DNA from 3 places in the Bacillus arachidis genome. Region 2 is predicted to be linked to each of the others. Evidence: riboswitches for the same ligand, from Rfam matches in the RefSeq annotation. Region 2 holds a riboswitch; each other region holds the start of a gene.
What was found. Region 2 has a riboswitch for thiamine pyrophosphate ahead of tenA (thiaminase II). Riboswitches for the same ligand answer to the same signal wherever they lie in the genome.
Positions count from the first base shown of each region.

Region 1: it holds a riboswitch for thiamine pyrophosphate, as region 2 does, so the genes downstream of both, QRY57_RS03880 (MTH1187 family thiamine-binding protein) here and tenA (thiaminase II) in region 2, are expected to answer to the same signal.
Region 3: it holds a riboswitch for thiamine pyrophosphate, as region 2 does, so the genes downstream of both, tenA (thiaminase II) here and tenA (thiaminase II) in region 2, are expected to answer to the same signal.

Region 1 is NZ_CP127376.1:424,744-432,541, reverse strand. It holds gene QRY57_RS03900 (ABC-F family ATP-binding cassette domain-containing protein) at 1-489, opposite strand, end outside; gene QRY57_RS03895 (ABC transporter ATP-binding protein) at 997-1,746, opposite strand; gene QRY57_RS03890 (ABC transporter substrate-binding protein) at 1,743-2,741, opposite strand; gene QRY57_RS03885 (ABC transporter permease) at 2,738-3,514, opposite strand; gene QRY57_RS03880 (MTH1187 family thiamine-binding protein) at 3,486-3,806, opposite strand; TPP riboswitch at 3,911-4,012, opposite strand; gene QRY57_RS03875 (anaerobic C4-dicarboxylate transporter family protein) at 4,246-5,559, shown strand; gene ilvA (threonine ammonia-lyase) at 5,632-6,840, opposite strand; gene QRY57_RS03865 (hypothetical protein) at 7,086-7,798, opposite strand, start outside.
Region 2 is NZ_CP127376.1:2,424,445-2,432,242, reverse strand. It holds partial or broken gene lysS (lysine--tRNA ligase) at 1-327, shown strand, start outside; gene QRY57_RS13990 (response regulator transcription factor) at 416-1,021, opposite strand; gene QRY57_RS13985 (sensor histidine kinase) at 1,056-2,174, opposite strand; gene QRY57_RS13980 (DUF418 domain-containing protein) at 2,299-3,441, opposite strand; gene QRY57_RS13975 (homoserine dehydrogenase) at 3,927-4,952, shown strand; gene QRY57_RS13970 (MBL fold metallo-hydrolase) at 5,106-5,825, shown strand; TPP riboswitch at 5,925-6,033, shown strand; gene tenA (thiaminase II) at 6,164-6,853, shown strand; gene QRY57_RS13960 (alpha/beta hydrolase) at 7,113-7,798, shown strand, end outside.
Region 3 is NZ_CP127376.1:754,672-762,469, reverse strand. It holds gene tenI (thiazole tautomerase TenI) at 1-110, opposite strand, end outside; gene QRY57_RS05530 (ABC transporter substrate-binding protein) at 121-1,122, opposite strand; gene QRY57_RS05525 (ABC transporter permease) at 1,119-1,871, opposite strand; gene QRY57_RS05520 (ABC transporter ATP-binding protein) at 1,868-2,617, opposite strand; gene tenA (thiaminase II) at 2,586-3,281, opposite strand; TPP riboswitch at 3,367-3,469, opposite strand; TPP riboswitch at 3,531-3,642, opposite strand; partial or broken gene QRY57_RS05510 (M23 family metallopeptidase) at 4,421-4,621, shown strand; gene QRY57_RS05505 (hypothetical protein) at 4,628-4,960, shown strand; gene QRY57_RS05500 (DUF3965 domain-containing protein) at 5,051-6,202, opposite strand; gene QRY57_RS05495 (CBS domain-containing protein) at 6,552-6,971, opposite strand; tRNA gene QRY57_RS05490 (tRNA-Glu) at 7,147-7,218, opposite strand; tRNA gene QRY57_RS05485 (tRNA-Asn) at 7,220-7,294, opposite strand; tRNA gene QRY57_RS05480 (tRNA-Ile) at 7,298-7,374, opposite strand; tRNA gene QRY57_RS05475 (tRNA-Trp) at 7,385-7,455, opposite strand; tRNA gene QRY57_RS05470 (tRNA-Thr) at 7,459-7,534, opposite strand; tRNA gene QRY57_RS05465 (tRNA-Phe) at 7,552-7,624, opposite strand; tRNA gene QRY57_RS05460 (tRNA-Asp) at 7,635-7,710, opposite strand; tRNA gene QRY57_RS05455 (tRNA-Met) at 7,714-7,790, opposite strand.

The sequences.
Region 1 (7,798 bases), 2.0 Mb from region 2:
GCCACTTAGTTTTGAAACATCTTTTTTCATACCTAAGTCTAACAAACCTAAGCCAGCTGCTACTTCTTCTATTTTTGTATGAACTTGATAAAAATTTGAGCCTTCCAATATATTTTGTAATTCTCCATATTTCACTAATAACTTTTCTAACTCCGTTTCCTTTCCCATCTTTTCAGCAAGTGTTACCATTTCACGTTCAATTTCATAAAGATGAGAAAAAGCGCTTTGTAAATATTCTTCAATCGTTGTTCCCTCTTGTAAATCAATATGTTGCTGTAAGAAACCGATCTTCACATGTGGAAACCATTCAATCGTTCCAGCATCAGGCAAAATTTCTCCTGTTAAAAGCCGAAGCAATGTTGACTTTCCTGCACCATTACTTCCAACAAGTCCAACATGCTCCCCTTGTAATAATCGAAAACAAGCATTATATAAAATGTTTTTATCTCCATACATATGCATAAGATTTTCTACTGTTAATACGCTCATTTTTGTTCTCTCCTTTTCTTTATAACTAACAAGCCAAATAGAGAGAACAGCAAAATAAAGATCTTATTTAATTGTGTATACATGAAAAAATGGGTAAGGTGAATACACCTTACCCATTACAATTTCACTTTATTATAGTAAAAAAGGATTAAGGTTCTTTACCTGCTGTCTTCAATTTGGCCTAAACTTTAAAAATGGGCAGACTTCTCCCATATCAAGCTAAAACCATTTGAAGAACAGTTGATAAAGTCATTTTATCCTTTCACTCCTTTGTAAATCATTATTGTTCTATAACAAGCATATACCATGCTCTTATATTTTATTCGTTATAAATCTGTTTGTTCCTCTTTTTCTTTAAAAATTTCTTTAGGCATTTTCTCCATTGCATACAGACTTATAAAATCTAAAGTGAGTGAATCCACTCTTTGTTCAATCATTGATTCCTCTGTTTCTTCCTCTAAAACAAAAAGCTTCTTAACAGTCGCAAAAACTGTTAAGAAGCTTTCATTACTTCCGCATATAAGGAGCTAATATCCCTAAAATCTCTGCTTTATCTTCTTTTAACTCAAGGGATGTCAACATATCCATCGTCCGAGGACGATGTAAATTAACCTTCACCTCACCTACAATTGTTGCTGGTCTTTGTGACATAATGAATACACGATCAGATAACAGAATCGCTTCATCTAAGTCATGCGTTACCATTACAATCGTTTGCTTCTCTTGATGCCATGAATCTAAAAGCCAATGATGCACTTCCATTTTTGTAAATGCATCTAACTTACCAAACGGTTCATCAAGTAACATAATCGGCTTTTCACATAAATAAGTACGAAGAAAACTAATCCGCTGACGCATACCACCAGACAATGCATCTGGATAATGATTTGCATATTCAGCTAAACCAAACTGCTGCAAGGCTTCCATTCCTTCTGCAAGTCGCTCTTTCTTTGGCTTCCCATCAATTTCTAATGGAAGAACAATATTTTGTAGTGCTGAGCGCCACGGAAGCAATAGATCTTGCTGCGGCATATAGCTTACAATATCCTGTTTTTGAACAAGAGTATCGTTGTAAATTACCTGACCACTAGTCGCCTCTTCAACACTCGCAATCAGATTTAATAACGTACTTTTCCCGCAACCACTTGGGCCTACAAATGAGACAAACTCACCTTCTTGTATAGAAGCGCTAATCTTTTCTAGTACATTTTTTCCATCAAATGCTTTCACAACATCTTTTATTTGTAATCCGCTCATTTTTCACTTGGAAGGAATTCATTTGTAAATGCATCTTTTACATCAATTTTCTTTTTAATCACTTTATTATCGTGTAAGAAATTCATGTAATTCGTCCAAACTTCTTCCTTCTGTACTCCCCATGCTTTCGCATCATCTTGATACTTCGTACTTAACCACTTTTGACTCTCTTGTACTAACTCTTTATTAATGTCCGGTACATTTTTTATTAAAATATCAGCCGCTTCTTTTGGCTCTTTAATTGCAAAGTTATATCCCTCTGCCGTTGCGTTCATGAATTTTTTCACAAAATCCTTATTTTGTTTTGTGTTCTTTTCACTTGTGATAATGACAGGGCTATAGAAATCTAGTGCTGGATCTAGATCTTTTACCATGATTGTATTTAATTCTTTTCCTTGTCGTTTTGCTTCAATACCGTCCCAGCCATAATAAATCCATTCAAAGTCTGCATCTCTACCAATTGATTTAAAGAAATCTGTTTGTCCAAGAACGATCTTTTCTACTTTATTAAAATCAGCTTGATGTTTATTCATAATTGTTTTCAGTGTTGCTTCTTCCGCTGGCGCTCCCCAGCCCCCATAACGCTTTCCTTCAAAATCTTTCGGAGAAGTAATATTATCTTTTTTCAACGATGCAAATGCAGATGTGTTATGTTGAATAATTGCTCCAATCGAAACAACTGGTATTCCTTCAACACGAGCTGATGTTACATTTTCTTGATAACTCACACCGAAATCCGCTTTTCCTGATGCAATCATTTGCTCTACCGATACGTTATCACCTGGCTGAATAATTTCTACATCTAAACCTTGCTTTTTATAGTAGTCTTTCGTCTTTGCTACATATAAACCAGTATGGTTTGTATTTGGAAACCAGTCCAAAACAACTTTTACTTTCTTTTCCTTATCTGTACTCTCTTCTTTCTTCGCTGCATTACAACCGACAACACCAACTGCAAGTATTGCGGCTAGCATAACTTTTAAACCTTTTTTCATTTTCTGCCGTCCTTTCTGTATATCCATGGTGCTGTTAGTCTTGCCATAAATTCTACAATAAAATACAAGAACAATGTGACCATGACAATAATTGCTGCGATACCAAATACACGGGCTGTTAAAAAGGATTTTGTTGCACGCGTAAGCATGACACCTAATCCTTCACTCGCACCAAGCCATTCCCCAATAATTGCTCCCATCACACTATATGTAACAGCTATTTTTAGTCCTGAGAAAAAATACGGGAGCACAGCTGGGAATTTTACCTTCTGATAGATTTGCCATTTCGACGCTCGCATTGTTTGTAGTAACTTGAGCATATTTCTATCTACTGTTTGAAAACCTTCTAAAATACTAAGAGCAATTGGAAAGAAACAAACAAGAATAACGACCATCACCTTTGGAAGCATCCCATATCCAAACCAAATAATAAATAAAGGTGCTAGCACGACAATCGGAATGGTTTGTGAAATAACGAGTAACGGATTAATTAACAAACGAAACAATGGAATAACGTCCATAATAATTGCAATACTCGTTCCAAGTAAAATCGCAAAGAATAATCCGATGATAACCTCTTGCAATGTTTGTATTATATTTGGTAGTAATAAATCCTTCATTCCAATCAGTTCCTGTACAATAGCAGAAGGTTTAGGCAAAATCCACTGTTCAATTTGAAATAATGAAACAGATCCTTCCCATATGGCAATGAGAAGGATTAGCCAAAGCGCTGTAATTGTTATATTAGATCGTTTCTGGTTTTTCATATTCATCACGGTACTTCCAAACTTTCTCATCAATCGTTACACCAGTGCTTGGACGATAATGAATTTTAATAGACGTAATCACTTCTTCTGCGCCAGCATCAACACAAGCTTGTTGTGCACGTTTGATCACGTCGAGAAGCGCATCTAATTCTCCTTCTAGCGTTGTTTCCATCGCACCTACTTCATAACGAACACCAGATTGTTGTACGACTTCAATTGCTTTATCAACAACGGCATACACATCTTTCGTTTTTGCTTGTGGTACGACTGAAAATGAAATGGTAACTTGTTGTGACATACTAAAATCCCCCTTGCAAAATATGTTTTGTAAAAAGAAAAGGCTTTCCCACGAAATACGTAGGAAAGCCTTGCATGCAAGTTATTATACAATAACATCTGCTTACATCACTTTAAGTAACTCCCTACGCTGGCATTATCCAGATCAGGTTGAGGGTCGATGCTCACTTACATCCTCTCAGCCAATTGGCTCCCCGGTTTTAATTCGTTTTCATTGTAGCATGATTTATTTTTTCAAACAAACAAATCACATTTTTTCATCACTTTACACTTAATTTTCTTGAAATAATGTCACAAAATGTAGTGAATGTTACTTTTTACGTGTTATATAATAAAAAAGGTTTATATAACAACTTTCTCTTTGTTTAATTTAATAATTATCAGTTAAATTTAAATTATTCAAAAATATCTTACCATATGAATTTCGGAGGTAGTTTATCATGTTTTGGCTACAATTTCTTACCTTGCTTCTCTGTATTTTTATCGGTGCACGCCTTGGTGGAGTTGGACTAGGAGTAATGGGCGGAGTTGGTATGGCAATACTCGTATTTGTCTTCCACTTACAACCAACAGCTCCTCCTATTGACGTTATGCTGATGATTTTAGCAGTCATTACAGCTGCGGGTGCCCTGCAAGCTGCGGGTGGAATGGATTATCTTGTCCATCTCGCAGAAAAAGCACTACGTAAAAATCCAAAGCGCATTACATTCTTTGCTCCTATTGTAACTTATTTATTTACGTTATGTGCTGGAACTGGTCACGTTGCCTATTCTGTACTTCCTGTTATCGCAGAAGTATCACGAGAATCAGGAATTAGACCGGAACGCCCAATGTCCATTGCCGTAATCGCTTCACAACAGGCAATCACAGCAAGCCCAATCTCAGCTGCAACTGTGGCCCTATTAGCGATGCTAGCTGATTATAAAATTACATTGTTAGATATTTTAAAAGTAAGTATTCCTTCTACTTTTATCGCTTGTATGCTAGCTGCTTTCGTTGCGAGCAAAATGGGTAAAGAGTTAAATGAAGACCCAGAATACTTAAAACGATTGAAAGAAGGCATGATTCCGAAACTTGAAGAAAAGAAAGAATTTATCGGTGCAAAAGGTGCCAAGTTATCTGTTATTCTTTTCTTATTCGCTACTCTTTTTGTTGTCCTTCTTGGTTCATTCGAAGCACTTCGTCCAGGATGGATGGTAGATGGAAAATTAGTTCGTCTTTCAATGCCAAATACAATTGAAATGGTTATGCTTACAATTGCTGCTCTTATTATTATCTTCTGTAAACCAAATGTAGAAAGCATTGTATCTGGTAATGTCTTTAAAGCAGGCGCTACAGCTGTTGTTGCAATCTTCGGTATCGCTTGGATGGGAGACACATTCTTCAATGGAAACTTAAATACCATTCAAGGATCGATTCAACACTTAGTAACAAGTGCACCATGGTTATTCGCTATTGCATTATTTATTCTATCTATTTTACTGTATAGCCAGGCAGCAACAGTACGTGCGTTAGTGCCACTCGGATTATCACTTGGTATTTCACCAGCACTTCTTATTGCGATGTTTCCTGCAGTAAACGGATATTTCTTCATTCCGAACTACGGAACAATTGTTGCTGCGATTAACTTTGATCGCACAGGAACAACACGTATTGGTAAATATGTATTAAATCATAGCTTTATGATTCCTGGTTTGGTTGCAACATTTACCTCCATTGGAATTGGAATGCTACTCATTTCAATTATGTTTTAACATATAAAAGCACAAACTTTTTTTGAATAAAGTTTGTGCTTTTTCATTTAATCAAACGTTTGTTTAAATTTTTCATTCAATAATTTCTACGTTATACCCTTTCTTTTCTATCCCACTTAATACTTCTTCAATATGATTTTTATCCTTCGTTTCTAGCGATAAATGAAGCTGCGCATAACCTGGGAATACCTTTGTTCCAATCCGCTCTAAATGAATATGCAACACGTTTGCTTCAAAACTTGTTACAATTTCCAGTAAGTGTTGCAAATGTCCTGGTTTATCTTTAATCATCGTTGCAATATGAACGAATCGCCCTGCTTCAACCATTCCATGTTCAATAATACGAGTAATGAAGTTTACGTCGACATTACCTCCGCTTAATATTGACACAACTTTTTTCTCTTTCACAGGTACTTTTTGATAAAGTAAAGCTGCTAATGAACTAGCACCCGATCCCTCTACTAATAGCTTATTGCGTTCAAGTAGCATTAACATCGTTCGCGCTATTTCCATTTCATCCACACAAAAAATATCATCTACGTAACGCTCTACAAGCTGAAAAGTAAGCTCTCCTGGCCTTTTCACCGCGATTCCATCTGCCATAGTTGGTGAAGATTCTACTGTAATTACTTTCTTTTCTTCGATAGATTGCTTCATACCTGGACAGGCAAGTGCTTGTACACCATATATTTTCACCGATGGCTTTTGCTCTTTAATCGCCATCGCAACACCTGCGATTAAGCCACCGCCTCCAATAGGACAAATAACAGCTTCTACATCATCAAGCTGCTGCAAGATTTCTAAGCCTACGGTACCCTGACCAGCAATCACCGCTTCATCATCAAACGGATGAACAAATTTCGCTCCCGTTTGTTCTTTCAAGTCTAGCGCATAAGCTAAAGCATCATCAAATACATCCCCTTGTAATTCCACATGTGCACCATATCGCTTCGTCGCCAGCACTTTACTAAGCGGTGCACCTTTTGGCATCACAATCGTGCAAGGAATGCCGAGCATATTACTAGAATAGGCGACTCCTTGAGCATGATTTCCAGCTGACGCAGCAATGACTCCATTCTCCATTTCACCTTTATCAAGAGAAACCATCTTATTATAAGAACCACGCACCTTAAAAGAACCCGTCTTCTGCAAATTTTCCAGTTTTAAATACACTTCATTCTTTGATAATTCACTAAATGTACTTGAATAATCTAGTGGTGTCATATGTACAATGCCTTTCATTTTCTCATGAGCAGCTATAATATCTTGTAAAGAAATCATGTTGTCGCCTCCGAAACAATATATGTTCATACACGTTAGTTTGAGCGGCACCAATGTTTTTATGCTGAAAAGTAAAACTTTAATCCGTGGAATTTCTTCCCCTGACTACTTCTATATCATGAATTAGAACTTTGCTGAACATTAATCTCTTACTTCACCGCTTTGCTTTCTAGAAATTTTAAGATAAGAATATTAATGCACCAAAGTTCTTGCTAAAACCCTTACTTCTATAAAAACTACATACATCAAATATGAAATGTATAATACCTTTGTAATTGAAAAACCTTTACCGCAATATAGCCACATAACAAAGCTGTATCTTCAATGACTCCTTGAATTGCCATTGAGATTTTCAATATAAATTCTTCATAGCTGCCTCTTTTAAAAGATATAGAACTAAGAGCGTCTTTAATTAGACCTCTTCTTTGGTCTAAGGCAACTTGTAAAACCGCTTGAACCCAAACAGCAAAAGCAGGTGCCTCTTGAATAATTGATTGTGCAATATAATACCCCATACCTGGCTGAATATCTTCATCTACTGCCATTACAAGCTGTTTTTCTCTTTCTCTCACATACCCTGAATAACTACCTTCAAAAGTTCGAATAATATGTAATAATTCATCTATTTTTCCGTCTCTTGTCACCAAATCTGCTTCTAGCATGCAGAGCGTTCCCATAAAGTCAAATACTACTTGTTCTCCCCATGACTGTAATATATATATCGCATTTGTTGCCGCTTCTTCTAATGATTCAGCCTCTTGAACTTTTTCATTTAATTCTTCTACTAACGGTTCTGCTTGAATCCATTCCCCTGTGTATCGGTGTAAATACCAAAATAAACCCATCCATACATTTTCATATAGATAATTAACTTCTCGCACAACCTCTGGTCTTAAAGACTGATTCTCCACTGAATCCCCTTCGAATAATTGCTGTACAATTTCTTCTATATTATCTG
Region 2 (7,798 bases):
ATTCGAAATTTACAGCCTCAAAAAATGATTGAAGTGAACCAAGAGAAAGATTGGGATTTTTACGAAATATTAGAAGACATACAGAAAAAATGGGTCTTGGAAGTTTGTGAAATAGTTCGTACGAATGTAAATAATCCCAATTTAATGGAACATATTTATGCAATTTGTCACAATGAAAATAAAAAGGTAATGAAAGAGAATCAAAAATTACTTTTTAAAATCATTTATAGGCTTGTTCTCAATCAACCGAGTGGTCCGCGAATCCCGCTACTTATACATGTAATTGGCGCTGGAAAGATGGTGTCATTATTAGATTTTCAAGACTAAGTAGAATGGAAAATAAATAGATTACAGTTAAAAAATGAAAGTGGAAAAGGGATGTAATAGCATCCCTTTTTCTACACCGCATCTTACATCATATCCAACCTTTTTCATCAGCAATACGAATGGCTTGAAATCTTGATTCAGCTTCAAGTTTTTGAATGGAGGATGATAAATAATTTCTAACCGTTCCGTTTGTTAAATACAATGTTTTACCGATTTCTCTCGTTGTCATTCCGGTTTTAACCATACGGAGTATTTCTGCTTCACGGTCAGTTAGTGGGTTATCTTCTTTTAAAAACAGCGTAGCAGCTAGATCTGTACTTACTATACGTTCACCATTCATTACTTTATGAATCGCTTCAATAAGAAATTCAATTGGTTCGTCCTTTAGTAAATATGCTTCCACTTTTGCGTCCATCGCTTTTTGTAAGTATCCTGGACGAGCAAAAGTTGTAACAATCATTATTTTACAGGGATGTCCAATAGTTCTTAATTTTTCTGCGATTTCAAGTCCAGTAATGTCGGGGATCTCGATATCGAGAAGACACACATCGGGTCGATGTTTTGTAATAATGTTCCAAGCATCTAGCCCATTTGAAACTTCTGCAATCACTTCAATGTCATCTTCTAGTTTTAATAGAGAAACGAGGGCTCCGCGAAGCATCTTTTGATCTTCCGCAATTACGATACGAATCATTTTACTGCCGCCTTTCTTGTATCGTTTTACAAGACTAATTTGATTTTACTAGGTTTGTTGAAATAGGTATCTTTAAAATTATCGTTGTGCCGTTGTTTCTTAATGTATGTATATCTACTGTGCCATGTATCATCTTCATTCGTTCCCGAATTGATTGAACTCCAAATCCAAGTGAATCATGTTGAAAGCCAATTCCATCATCGTGTATTTTTATTTGAAACCATTTTGTATCCATTTTTTGAACGATTGTACAATGGTTTGCTTGGCTATGCCTTAGAATATTTGTAATGGTTTCTCTTATAGAGAGGGCAACCATTGTTTCCGCAACATTTGTTAGCAAAGGTGCGTTTCCGGTTGCATGAATTGTGAATTGGATACCGGCTGTTCGTAATAACTCACGTAGGTGATTTAATTCACTTTCAATTGATATATATTTCATATCAGTAACAAGTTCACGTACTTGTTTTAATGCAAAACGTGATGTGTCTAAAATATCATTTAATTCCTGTTTCGCCTGTGTTGTGTCCTTTTCTATTAATCGTATTGTCAGTTCACTTTTCAGTTTAATCATTGTTAATGTTTGTCCGAGTGTATCATGAAGGTCTCTGGCAATGCGGTGTCTTTCTTCTTCTTGGATATATCTTTCAATTTGAGAGTTTGCGGCGCTTAGCTCTTTTTGTAAAGATTTTGCTTTTTCCCGGACGTGGATGACAAATGGCTGTATAAGTTGAAGAATAAAGACAAGAAGAAAAGAAGTTTTTAATATGGAAAAAGGCTGACCAAAGGTATACCAACTAACTAGAAAAAACATCATTGCGATGCCTGCTGTACCGATGCCGATATACAATTTAGATTGGGCTCTTCCTAATAAATTCCCGATGACAAAACCATACAGAAGTAGCCGTGATTCGATGAATATTGCAAGTAGTGCAAATAATACGCAGCTAAATAAACTAGAAAAGAGAAGGCGCCAATCTCTATACCACAATGCGAAGTAAAAAGACAACAAAACGAGCAGTAAAAGAACAATTTTTAAGAATAAGTTAATGGTTGTTTCTGCTCGAATTACATTGTAAATCAAAAGGACAATAAAAATAATATCTAAGTATAAGTACTTTTCAATTTGATCGTGGGGATAAATTTTTTTAAACATTTTACTATCCTCCTACTAAGATGGAATAAGACTTTATAATAAGTTCTATTTCATGGTAAAGTACACAAAATCTTAAAAAGAGCGATTCTTAGTGAGAATGGTGAAATCCCACTAAGAATCATTTTTACTTAATGAAACCAGATGTGTATCTTCGTGCGGCCTCCATTGGACCAAATTTAAATCTTGCTAGCCAAAATGTTGCGAAATACATTTCAAAGAAGCAGATACAAAGCCAAATAAAGACAATCGATAATGAGTTCATTTTCCCGCCAAGGCTAAAGCCCCAACCGTAAAAGAGAATGGAAGAAAGAATATTTTGAAGAACATAACAGCTAAGAGACATTTTTCCTACATTTTCAAGGCGCTGCCATAACCAAAAGTGTTCAAATCTTTCTATCATTTTAGCAATCAATGCAATATACAAAATAGAAAGGAAAGGTGCAAATAAATAGCGAGCTGGTAAATCAAAGATACCGCCTGGAATAAAGATTAACAGATTGAGAGGGACACCAATCATAATGCCGATGTTAAGCATTTTTGTACGAATTCTTTTCCCGTTTTCATCAGGGGAGAAGGCGCCAGCGCGCATAAGACGTATTCCTAATAGGAAAAGGACAATATTCATTGGGATAACAAAAATTACTTCTAGTCGATTTGCGATAAAGTTTGTTAGGCGATAATGGATTTGTTCAAACCAAGTTCCATCACTATAAGGGGTTATAATTTCATTAGCGTTACCTAGCGAAATGTTACTTCCTATGAATTTTAAATACATAAATATAGCAAGAATGAAAAGTATAGCAGCCCCATGAAAGATACCTATCATTTTCATAGCTCGATTAATCCATTTGTCACCAAGCTTAATAATAAAAGCAACAATTATTGCGGTTATTCCGTAACTCATTAAAATATCATATTCCATAACCAAGGTGAAATGAATGAAACCTTCTAATAAAAGTACAAAAGAAGTCCATAGGTAAACGCCAGGCCATGTATTGCCTTTGCGTAAAGATTGTTGGTATTTGAGTTCAAGTCCTATACCAAACATAATTGTTAATAAACCGAGAAGTTTTCCGTTCACAAAAAATAGAACGAATAGACGAATGAAATCATTAACTGACATCCACCAAATTGCATGATCAAACGTAAAGATATAAGAAACATCCCCTAGATATGCAAAAATCCAAATGTTTGTACCAAGTGTTCCTAATACAGCAAAGCCCCTTAATATATCAAGCAAACGAATTCTTTTGTTGTTATTACTCATTATTTTCCTCTTTTCTTATGATTTTGTCATTATTTTATCTTTTAAAAGGAATATTTTGTATGCACAGGTGTCAGTTAAAGCAAATGACACCTGTCATATAGGAAAAGAGATGAAGTATTAAAATAGTCATGCAATGATTTCTTAAAAATAAGTAAGAAAAAATATGGTAGTATATGTTTACGTAGAGGTTATAAGAAAGAAATGAAAAAATGGTTAAAAAATCGTAACAAGCCTAAGTGCCTGTTCTGCCTCTGAAGAAAATAAACGGCCTGCGAACGGCATGGTAATGATTGGGGACGAACAATTTACTTTACCTGTTTTTGAACGTTACAAAGATTTACCAAAATAACTGGATCCATATTTATATTGAAATGTAACAGCTCCTTCAAATTCTTTTGAGGGAGCTTTACTTCGTGAATCACAGCGTACTTTCAGAGTATAATGAAGTTAACTTTAAAAATAGCATAATAGCCTGAGGTGATAATATGAGGATAAATATAGTGATATCTGGATATGGAACTGTTGGAAAAGAGTTTGTAAGATTGGTATTTGAGAAAGCTTCATATATAAAAGAGATGTACAGCATAGAACTTGTTTGTACTGGAGTTATTGGAAGTACAGTCAATCTCTATAACGTCAACGGTTTACATATTAAAGAATTATTAACGTATGGTACAGGTTCTTATGCGTTGGGGAAATATCTCAGCCGCTATCCACTTGATAAAAGTGAAAAAGTTCCTGTTGGTCATGTATTAATAGAATCAACACCAACTAATTTTCAAACTGGTGAACCTGGAAGAACGTATATCGAAACAGCGATTGAAAACCATATGGATGTAGTAGCTATTTCGAAAGGAGCACTTGTTACCGCGTGGAAAGAAATAAAGGAAAAAGCAACACAAGCAAACGCAAGCATTCGTTACAGTGGGGCAACTGCAGCTGCACTCCCCACGTTAGATATTGGACAATTTAGTTTAGCTGGATGTCAAATTGAGAGTATAGAAGGTATTTTAAATGGGACGACAAATTATATTCTTACAACGATGTACGAAGAAGATATAACATTTGAGGAAGCATTGCATCAAGCTCAACAAAAAGGAATCGCTGAAACAAACTCATCATTAGACATAAGTGGAATGGATAGTGCTTGTAAACTCTTATTATTGGCAAATAGTCTGCTGCAAGCAGAGTGTTCATTAAATTCTATATCTATAAAAGGAATAGAGAGCATTACGAAACAAGATATACTGAAAGCAAAAGAACAAGGTAAATCTTTGAAACTAATTGGATCGGTATATAAAGATCACTCAGGAAATCTGAAACTTGAAGTATGCCCGCGTGAAATAGAGAAAGGACATCCATTGGCTTATGTAAATGGAACGGAAAAAGGAATTACTTTTCATACTGATACGATGGGGAAAGTTACTTCAATCGGGGGAGCCTCGAGTCCAAGAGGAGCAGCAGCGGCAGCTCTAAAGGACTTAATTAATTTGTATCGAAAAGATGTGTGATAAAAAAATCTAGTTTTAGATTAAAATACATTGACAAATAAATATTTTTATGTTATTATTATTTATTTAACAATTGATTAAAAAGCCTTAGCGTGATACATTTTAGTAAGTGAAATAACTTCACTAATTTATGTACCGAGGGGGACTTGTAATATGAAAATAGAAAACGGTCTAGCTGTGTTGAAATTAAAAATTCAAGAATTTGAATTAAATCCAACATTACTTTGGGATGGAAAAAAAGCTATATTAGTCGATACTGGTATGCCGGGCCAATTAGAAGCGATTCGCGATACGATGATTAGTATTGGAGTGCCTTTTGAACAATTACAAGCAGTGATTTTAACCCATCAAGATATAGACCATATTGGAAGTCTTCCTGAATTACAGCAGAAAGCAGATCATTTTATTGAAGTGTACGCCCATGAATTAGACAAACCTTACATTGAAGGACAGCTGCCCCTTATTAAAGGAGATCCAAATAAAATGAGTGAAGAGAAATGGGCGGCACTTCCAGATGTTGTGCAAGCACTATATAAAAATCCGCCGACAGCTAAAGTAAATTGGACATTAGAAGATGGACAAAGACTACCATTTTTAGAGGGTATCGAAGTGATTCATACTCCAGGCCATACTCCAGGACATATTAGTTTATATAGTGAAAAATATAAAACATTAATTGTGGGTGACGCGATGGTATGCATTGATGGAAACTTAAAAGGACCTGTTCCGCACACAACGCCAGACATGAAAAAAGCTACAGAATCACTTAGAAGATTTTTAGAATTTGATATAGAGACGGTAATTTGTTATCACGGTGGTATTTGTAATTCGAATGTGAAGGAGCAGATTGAGAGATTAGTAGAAGATAGATAACATTTGTGCACTTATATATTATAAGTGTTAAATTTATGAATCATATTTGATAGTATTCCAGAATATGTTATGATAAATATCGAGTTAAATAGTTTATATGTAATCCACTAGGGGTGCCTCTATATAGGCTGAGATCAAAAATATATTTTTGAGACCCTTAGGACCTGATCTGGGTAATACTGGCGTAGGGAAGTGGAAGTGACAGAAGAGGATATTTATTAAAATATTGATGATGTCCAAACCACTTTCTTTACGTGTGTAAAGAAAGTTTTTTTATTTTGTACATCTATTTGAAGTAGGTGCAAGTTTTAATCAAAACGTTTATGGGAGGGTTTATCATGTCATTTTCACAGTTATTACGTAATGAAGTTAATCCGATTTGGGAAGCAAGTTTTAATCATCCATTTGTTACAAAACTAGGAGATGGAACATTAGATGTAGCTAGTTTCCGCTATTATGTTCTGCAAGATTCATATTATCTAAGTCATTTCGCAAGAGTCCAATCGTTAGGAGCAGCGAAAGCTATTGAATTAGAAACAACGGCTCGTATGGCACACCATGCACAAAATACATATCAGGCTGAATTATCACTACATGAGAATTTTGCGAAAAAACTAGGTATTACGGCGGAAGAAAAAGAATCATTCGTTCCTGCTCCAACTGCTTATGCATATACATCACATATGTATCGTGCTGCATATGAAGGACATTTAGGGGATATTATCGCAGCAATTTTGCCGTGCTATTGGCTTTATTATGAAATTGGTGAACGTTTAAAAGAGTGTCAACCTAAAGAACCGATTTATCAAGAATGGATTTCCGCATATGGCTCTGACTGGTTCCGTACTTTAGTAGAAGAGCAAATTGCTAGATTAGATGCGATTGCGGAAACAGTAACAGAAGCTGATCGTAAGCGAATGAAACAACACTTTGTAATTAGCAGTCAATATGAATATTCATTTTGGGAGATGGCTTACACATTAGAAAAGTGGCCAGTGGAAGAACAAGTAGAAGATGTAGGTGTATAAGGAAAAGATAGATGCAAGGGTATAGAAAATGACTAACTTAGTTTAGTCATTTTTTTGTATGGATTTATCCATGTAATCAATTGATTTTAGTAATTAATTGATTACATATTATAAAAAAATTACACAATAAAAAAGAGGTGGAAGGTAGTTTATATTGAATGTTAGGGAGGAGAGATTATTAATCTCTTTAACACTTTTTATTTCCTTACAATACTAAATGTTGTATTAAAAAATTTAATTTTGAAAGGAGTCAATAAATATGAGAATGAGAAAACGAATAGGGAATAAGTTTTTACTCGTTAGTACAATTTGTATGATAAGTGTTCCTTTTGTTTCACATGCTGAGGAAGAAATTTCACCTACAAATTTCGCTATTTCTTCAAGTCTGTATGAGGGGGGGAATACAGATGTATTGAAAACAAGTTTTTATCCCAATACATATAATAATCCGTTTAACCATCCATTCACCTCAATGTTAAAAGAGTCAAACTCAAATATGAAAGAAATAGACAATGCGGATGATGAAAATCCTGTTATATCTACTACTCTTAAATTTATCCGTTATATGCATACTGAAAATTATAAATCTGCATTTGATTTAACTTCTCGCTCTTTACAGAAGATAATATCTGAAGAATGGCTGGAGAGTTATTGGAAGGGACTCCCGGTACAATTACAAGCAGGTTCTTTTATTGGCATTGGAGAGGTAAAACAAAAAGAGACAAATTCCGTTCATACAAATGTAGAGATTGGATTGGTTTTTGAAAAATTTACTGTGCCTTTACTAATTAAATTAGATCCATCTGGAAAAATAGATGACTTTCAACTTAGTATGTCGTATCGTACTGTTGCAGAGCGACCATCATATAGTAAGCCGGAATCATTTGTTGAAAAAGAAGTAGTAGTCGGAAGTGGCGCGTTTCCATTACCAGGAACATTGTCTGT
Region 3 (7,798 bases), 1.7 Mb from region 2:
CGCTCACGAATATGCAAATAATCAATCTCACTCTCAATTTGCATCGCTGCATTCGCTAACTCTTCGAATGTCATCTGACCATTTGAGATAACATGGAGTTCGTCTGTCATATTCACTCGCCTACTTTAAAATGTTTTCAAATAATTCATTGGCAGGAACGATTTCTTTTGTCATTCCTTTTTCTTTCAGCCATTTATTTTGCTTTTCCCATGATTCTTTCGTATCTGATAAAAATGGCTCATCTTTCGTTTCCATTTTCTCTAATAAAATTTTCATGCTTTCTTTTTCAACTTCTGGTACAAGTGGGAAATTTTCTTTTTCTTGATGATCTAATAAAATACCCAGTGCTTCATCTGGATTTTTCTTCATAAAGTCATATCCTTTTTTCGCACCACGTAAAAATGCTTGCAATGCTTCTTTATCTTTTTTCAATGTTTTATCACCTGTTACAAAAACAAGCTCATGATAATTTGGCACGCCATATTCAGCTGGGTTGAAGTACGCTGGTTCATGGCCTTGATGACGCATAACAGGAACTTCATGGTTAATATAAGCTCCAGTAACAGCATCTACTTTTTTCGTAATTAGCGCTGGTACTAAATCAAATCCGACATCTACTACTTTTACAGTATCAGGATTACCACCAGCTTCTTTTATCATCGTTTTTAAATATGCTTCACTTAAAGGTGTTCCAGAATAACCAACTGTTTTACCTTCTAAATCTTTTGGTGAATTGATTCCCGCCGATTTTAGCGATACAACATGATTTAATGGTGAGCGAACCACAGCTCCAATTGATTTCACTGGAATTTGTTCATTTGCCTTTGCCATAACAACATCTGGTTGATAATATAAACCGACTGTTACTTTTCCTGCTGCTGCTAATGTTAATGGATCTGTTGGGTTAGAAGGAAATTTAATATTCACCTTTACTCCTTCTTCTTTAAAGTATCCCTTTTCAATCGCCGCATAAATAAAACTATGCACTGCATTTGGATACCAATCGAGCATAACCGTTACTTCTTTCTCAGTCTTTTTCTTCTCTGATGCTGAATTACTAGAACATCCTGCAATCATTGCAACTAATAATGTAAACACAAAGATGCGTTTAAATAATTTCATGAATGTTTCCTCCAACTAATGAATTTCTTTTCTAATATAGAAACAAGTAATACAAATAAAATGGCTAGTAATGATAAAAGTATAATCGGTGCAAACACACCCGCTCCATCTAACTGCGTCATCATCCGTTTACTAAAGTATCCTAAACCAGCTTGTGCCCCAAGCCATTCACCAATTGCCGCTCCAATTACACTAAGCGGAACAGCAATTTTTAAAGCAGAGAAAAAGTACGGAAGTGCAGATGGCAACTTTAACTTTAGAAAAATGTCTTTTTTCGTTGCACCATATGTTACTAAAAGCTCCTCCCACTCCTTTTTCGTGCTGCGCAATCCATCATACGTATTTACCGCAATCGGGAAAAATGTAATCAAAACCGTAACAACTACCTTGCTCCAAATTGAATATCCAAACCATAAAACAAATAACGGTGCTAGTGCTGTAATTGGAATTGTTTGTGAGGCAACTAGCAACGGATAAAACGCTCTTTCCATCCATGTACTAGCGTTCATTAACATTGCTAAGCCAACGCCCAGTACGACGGAAATAACAACTCCGATTAAAACTACATATAAAGTCGCTGGCAAATGAACAGTGAATAATATGTCACGCAGCGCCCAAAGTTTAGCTAGAATTGCAGTTGGCGATGGTAGAATATACATCTCATCTACAATTCTAGCCCCCATTTCCCAGGCTACGAGAAGTATGCTACTCAAAATCAGCGCAGGTAATAACTCCATCACACGTTTCATACGAGCACCTGCCTTTGTAGCATACTAAGCAATTCATCTTTTAAAGCTAATATTTCAGGTTTATGCAAATCTTTTCTTGAGCGATCAATTTCAAGCGGAACGATACGCTCTGTTAAAGTTGTAATAGGCTGCTCTGCCACAACAAAAATCCGATTGGAAAGAAACAGCGCTTCCTCTACATCGTGTGTAATAAATAAAATGGTTTTTTGCCACTGTTTCCATTGTTCAAACAACCATTCTTGCAACGTTGCTTTCGTTAATGCATCTAATGCGCTAAAAGGTTCATCTAACAATAAAATGTCCCCGCCTGTTAATAAAGTTCGAATAAAGGATACTCGCTGCCGCATACCACCTGATAAATCTTTCGGATATTTGTTCTCGTATCCTTGTAAACCAAATTGTTCTAACAGTTCGCTTGCCTTAAGATGCGCTTCTTTTTTCTTTATCCCTTGACACTCTAATGGCAATGCCGCATTTTCAATAATCGTCCTCCACGGCAGAAGCATATCTTTTTGTGGCATATATCCTACAGGATGACTCGTTGTTTCTGTCAGTTGAATGGTTCCAGCCCCTGCATCTTCTAAACCTGTAATTAAACGAAATAATGTACTTTTGCCACAGCCACTCGGTCCAATGATGCTAACAAACTCTTTTTCTTGTACAGATGCATCTAGACCCTTTATAATTGGCTTTTCATCATAATGAAAAGAGACATTATGAAACCGTAGTATGCTCTTGCTCCTCAAAACCCCACATCTCCTTACGGTACGCCATATCCCAGAATAAATACTCAAATCGGCTGGAATATAAGAAAATTTCTTCTAATCGAGCTAACTCTTGTTCAGACTTTCCTTCAGCTAGTTCATTTAACAAATCTATTAGCCACGTGCAAAGACTTCCATACTCTTTTGAGCTATATCCTTGAATCCATTCACCGAAAAATTCGTGATCTCTTGCTCCCTGAATATCATTTAAACGTTTTCCAATTTCCCAATAACTCCACATACATGGAAGAAGCGCCGCAATTAATTCCGCAAGCGTACCATTTTGAGATACTGACATCATATAGTTTGTATACGCTAAATTTTTAGCAGACGGCTTTGCTTCTTCCATCTCTTGAATGGAAATACCAAGACGTTTTGCATACTGTTTATGAATCGTCATTTCCCCATTTAATATGCCATCTATTTGTTCTGCAAACTTTGCCATAACTTGTGGATTATTTGCTTTCACAACGCCAATCGCATATAGTTTTGCATAATCTAGCAAATATAAATAATCTTGTATGATGTAATATTGGAATTTATCTTTTTCTAACGTACCGTCCCCCATTCCCGTTACAAACGGGTGATTATGACTTTTCTCCCAAACAGGCTGCACAGTCTCAAATAATCTCTCACAAAACTTCATTTATATTTCCCCTTCCTTTACATCTGTTTATCCAAATAAAAAACCACTTCTATATAAGAAGTGGTTACAGCAAATAAAGATACATTTATCCGTCGTTCCACTTCCCTTCGCTAGTATTACCTAGATCAGGTCCGTAAGGGTTAAGGACTATTCCTCTCTCAGCACATAAAGCACCCCTAGTGGTTTCTACTATTAAATTGTTAAATAAAAAAGCCCCGTTTCTTTACGCAAAGAAACGGGGACTTGTTGTCAATGTCCAAGTTGCTTCCCTACGCTAGCATAATCTAGATCAGGTGATTAAAGGATCAAAGACTTACGGTCTTACTCTCAGCTGGCAACACCAGCTCTCCTAGCACAATATGAAATTACCATAGTCAGTATAACACTGTCATGGGTCATCAGCAACTGTTTTCATTTATTACAATCTCATATCTAATCTTTACATCAAGGCTCTACGTTCCACTTATGCAAAATATGAAACATAAATATTTATATAGGTATGAATTCCCATCGGCCTATAACAATTACAAAACGATTTTTCAACATATACGTTGCTGCTATGAAAACAAAAGAAGACCTACTCTCATTTTCTCTTTCTATTTTAACTTGGCATAAGGCAGAAAAAAGCGCTGACTGCCTCTATGTATGAGCAGATTTTCTCCCATACCTAAAAAACTTCCCTTTCGTTTTTTAATTCACATTTATATATTGATTCAGAAAATAGCAACTATCTCTTTATCCATATTCTAATAGTTATTTATCTGTTATTCTTGTAGTATATTTCGATTCCATTAAAAAACGGTTATTTTTTCTTGTTTCATATTACAGTTATGTGAATAATGCACAAAGTATTATATCTTTATACTATAATAAAAAATATATTAATACATCTATGGGGGGGCTAATATTAGATGAAACAGAAAGCTACAGCTTTAACGGCAACTACTGTCGCAGTCGCATCTCTACTTCCATCCATAAATCAAGTAGAGACACGCACTGTAGCATCTCAGCAATTGCCTACAAAAAACACTCAATATATAAAACTCAATTCAAAAATACCCTATTCTAATAATAAAATGAATACAAGAAATAATTCTAACTCCATAAAAGCAACAAATATTTCATTTACTAAATCTACTAAGCTATATACAACCGTTTACGCTCATATAAAAAACCGTTCCGTACAAATTGGTGATCAAGTTCAGACTAAACAATTATTAAGACATATGGGAAATACAGGCCACTCATTTAAACAGCATCTCCATTTTGAATTACATAATGCTGAATGGAATTTTGAAAAAACAAACGCAGTAAATCCACTGCATTATTTAGTTCGGTAATATTATATGCCACGTAATATCCCTTTAGTAATTGAGTATTTTGCTTTTCTCGGTTTAATCTGTTGTTTAGTAATTTACAATACTAACATTGTTTTTTTGAGTATTGTTATCTTGTTTGTTGCTATCGAATCTTTGATGGAAGCATTCAAAATCCGACTAAAGAAACAAATTTCTCATATATATACTGCATTTATTATTATCGGCGGTTTAATAACAAATATTATTTATAGTGGTTTTCATATTGCTGCGATATTCCCTGTATTTTTTATCGCAGTGCTACTTATTATTTCCCAATATATTTACACTCCTGATCACCGTAAAAAACAACAAGAAGTTTAGAACATCCTTCTACATTTACGACTGAAAAAGGGATCTCACTTCAAAGTGAGATCCCTTTTTCATATATTCATTATCTTGAAAAACGTTTCTTTATCCACACGCATATCGTTCATAAATAAAACTTAAATTATACTTCTTCTCTAAACCCATTCGTTGTTCATCATCACACCAGTAAAATAAAATATCGTGAATCGTTGCATAACGCTTATTTTTTAGAAATTGTTTAATAAATGACGGTAAACAATCATGTAATTGTATAAATATATAATTTCGCAAGATTTCTTCTTTATATTCAATTCCCTTACAAACATACATCAACTCTTCACAATAATATGCATGTTGCGGAACTTGAATCATTTCAAAAAATGGTACGTATGATAATAGTTTTCCAATGAAGTGCTCGTATTGATTCATAAACTCAAATGACATGTACTCCATCATTTCCTTCATTACATAAAGATAGTCATCCACATGTGTGGTCTTTAGCGGATTAAGACGATCAGAAATTTGGGCAATTACTGCCCTTTGGCATGCAACAACAGCACGACTTGGTCCATAATATGTTAAAAAATCCGTACACTTACGATATTTTTTTAATAAATCATATATGTATAAGTCATAAACATATGTATTACAGTATATTGCTAAATTCATCATTTCTTGATCTAATTCTTCTTTGGACAATAATTTTGCCTGTTTGCAAACACAAAAAAATGTAAGTTCCATTACTTCCTTATGAGACAATAGCTTTTCACATTTTTCAGTACATTCTTCATTAAATTTAATTCTTTCCCATATCATTACATCTTCATTTTCTAATTCACCGATTCGATACTTTACAATTAAGTAGTTCCACGCCACAACCTGTGTTAAAATGTCCCACACTTCGTATTCCATAGATGTATGTACGAATTCATCTAATTTATGATTCATCATAAATGTATAAGCTTCTTTATACCAACCAATTTTCTGACATAAATGAACAATACGAACTAAAGTTGGTATTTCATCCTTATGAAACTGTGGTAAGTCCTTCACTTTATCCATTCCATATAAGATAAACGGAATCAGGTTTTCTTGTTTATAAAATTCTTTTTCTTTCCAGGCTAAAATTGTCCGCTCTTTTCCTTCGCCTTTTGGATGATTTGGTACAAGTAAAGAAAATAAATCCGCAAAATTATTTGGTTCCACATAGACATCTGTAACCAAATTCCAATTGGGGTTGCTCTGTACATCCCTCATATCATTTTCCCTCCATTTCTATTTATATATGAAATCTCCGATGACTTACTAGATAATCATAATGCTATATATATTAATATATTCAAAAACCCTTATGAAACTTATATTTATTATTATATCATTTTTTAACATAACAAAAATTAGTAACGAACATCATTAACCAAATTTTAAATGGACGTAACATTTGTCATTATTTAAATATACTCCGTTAAGTGTATATATCTATGAATAACATGTTGGATACGTTTTAATAACAATATAGTCTTATTCGTATTATTAATAAAACGTATCCGATTTTACCTATTCCCTAGCATTTAAATTACACTGTATTTTAACCCACACCTACACTTTATTCTGTATGCTCAGAAATCTCACTTAAAGCTACCCCTGCCTGATCATCAGCTTTTTCTGCTATCGCTAAATCACCTAGTGCTAACATCCCAACAAGCTCGCCATTCTCAACTACAGGTAGCCTTCTAATTTGATGCTGCGCCATCAACCCCGTAGCCTTTTCAATAGAGTCATCAGGAGAAACGGACACGATTCCTGTAGTCATGATATTTGTAATTTTATTAGAACCAGGATGTTTCTCAGCAATTCCACGAACAACTAAATCACGATCAGTGACAAGACCAACCACTTGATTGTTCTCTACAACTGGAATCATTCCAATGTCTTCTTCTTTCATTTTCACAGCAGCTTCATATACATTATCTAGTGGTGTACATTGTACAATATCAGTACTCATAAATTCTCTAACTGTTGTCATGTAGCTCTATTCCCTCCTTTTTATACATACTATAGCTTTTCCAAATTCCCTTTATTTATTTCATAATAAATAGAGGAATTTTAGATTGATGATATCGCATATTAGAAAAGAACAGAATTCTCACATGATGTTTTTCACAAGAAAAAAGAGCCAGCTAATTGCTGACTCTTTTGTATGACCCGTACGGGATTCGAACCCGTGTTACCGCCGTGAAAGGGCGGTGTCTTAACCACTTGACCAACGGGCCATGGCTCCGCAGGTAGGACTCGAACCTACGACCGATCGGTTAACAGCCGATAGCTCTACCACTGAGCTACTGCGGAATATGGTGGGCCTAAATGGACTCGAACCATCGACCTCACGCTTATCAGGCGTGCGCTCTAACCAGCTGAGCTATAGGCCCATATTTTCTACAGGGGCAGTAGGAATTGAACCCACACCGGAGGTTTTGGAGACCTCTGTTCTACCTTTAAACTATGCCCCTAAGTGGTGCCGGCTAGAGGACTTGAACCCCCAACCTACTGATTACAAGTCAGTTGCTCTACCAATTGAGCTAAGCCGGCTTTCCAAAAAAAAAAGATGGCTCGGGACGGAATCGAACCGCCGACACGAGGATTTTCAGTCCTCTGCTCTACCGACTGAGCTACCGAGCCTTTATGTAAATGGCGGTCCCGACCGGGGTCGAACCGGCGATCTCCTGCGTGACAGGCAGGCATGTTAACCACTACACCACGGGACCATTTGGTTGCGGGGACAGGATTTGAACCTGCGACCTTCGGGTTATGAGCCCGACGAGCTACCAGACTGCTCCACCCCGCGACGATATC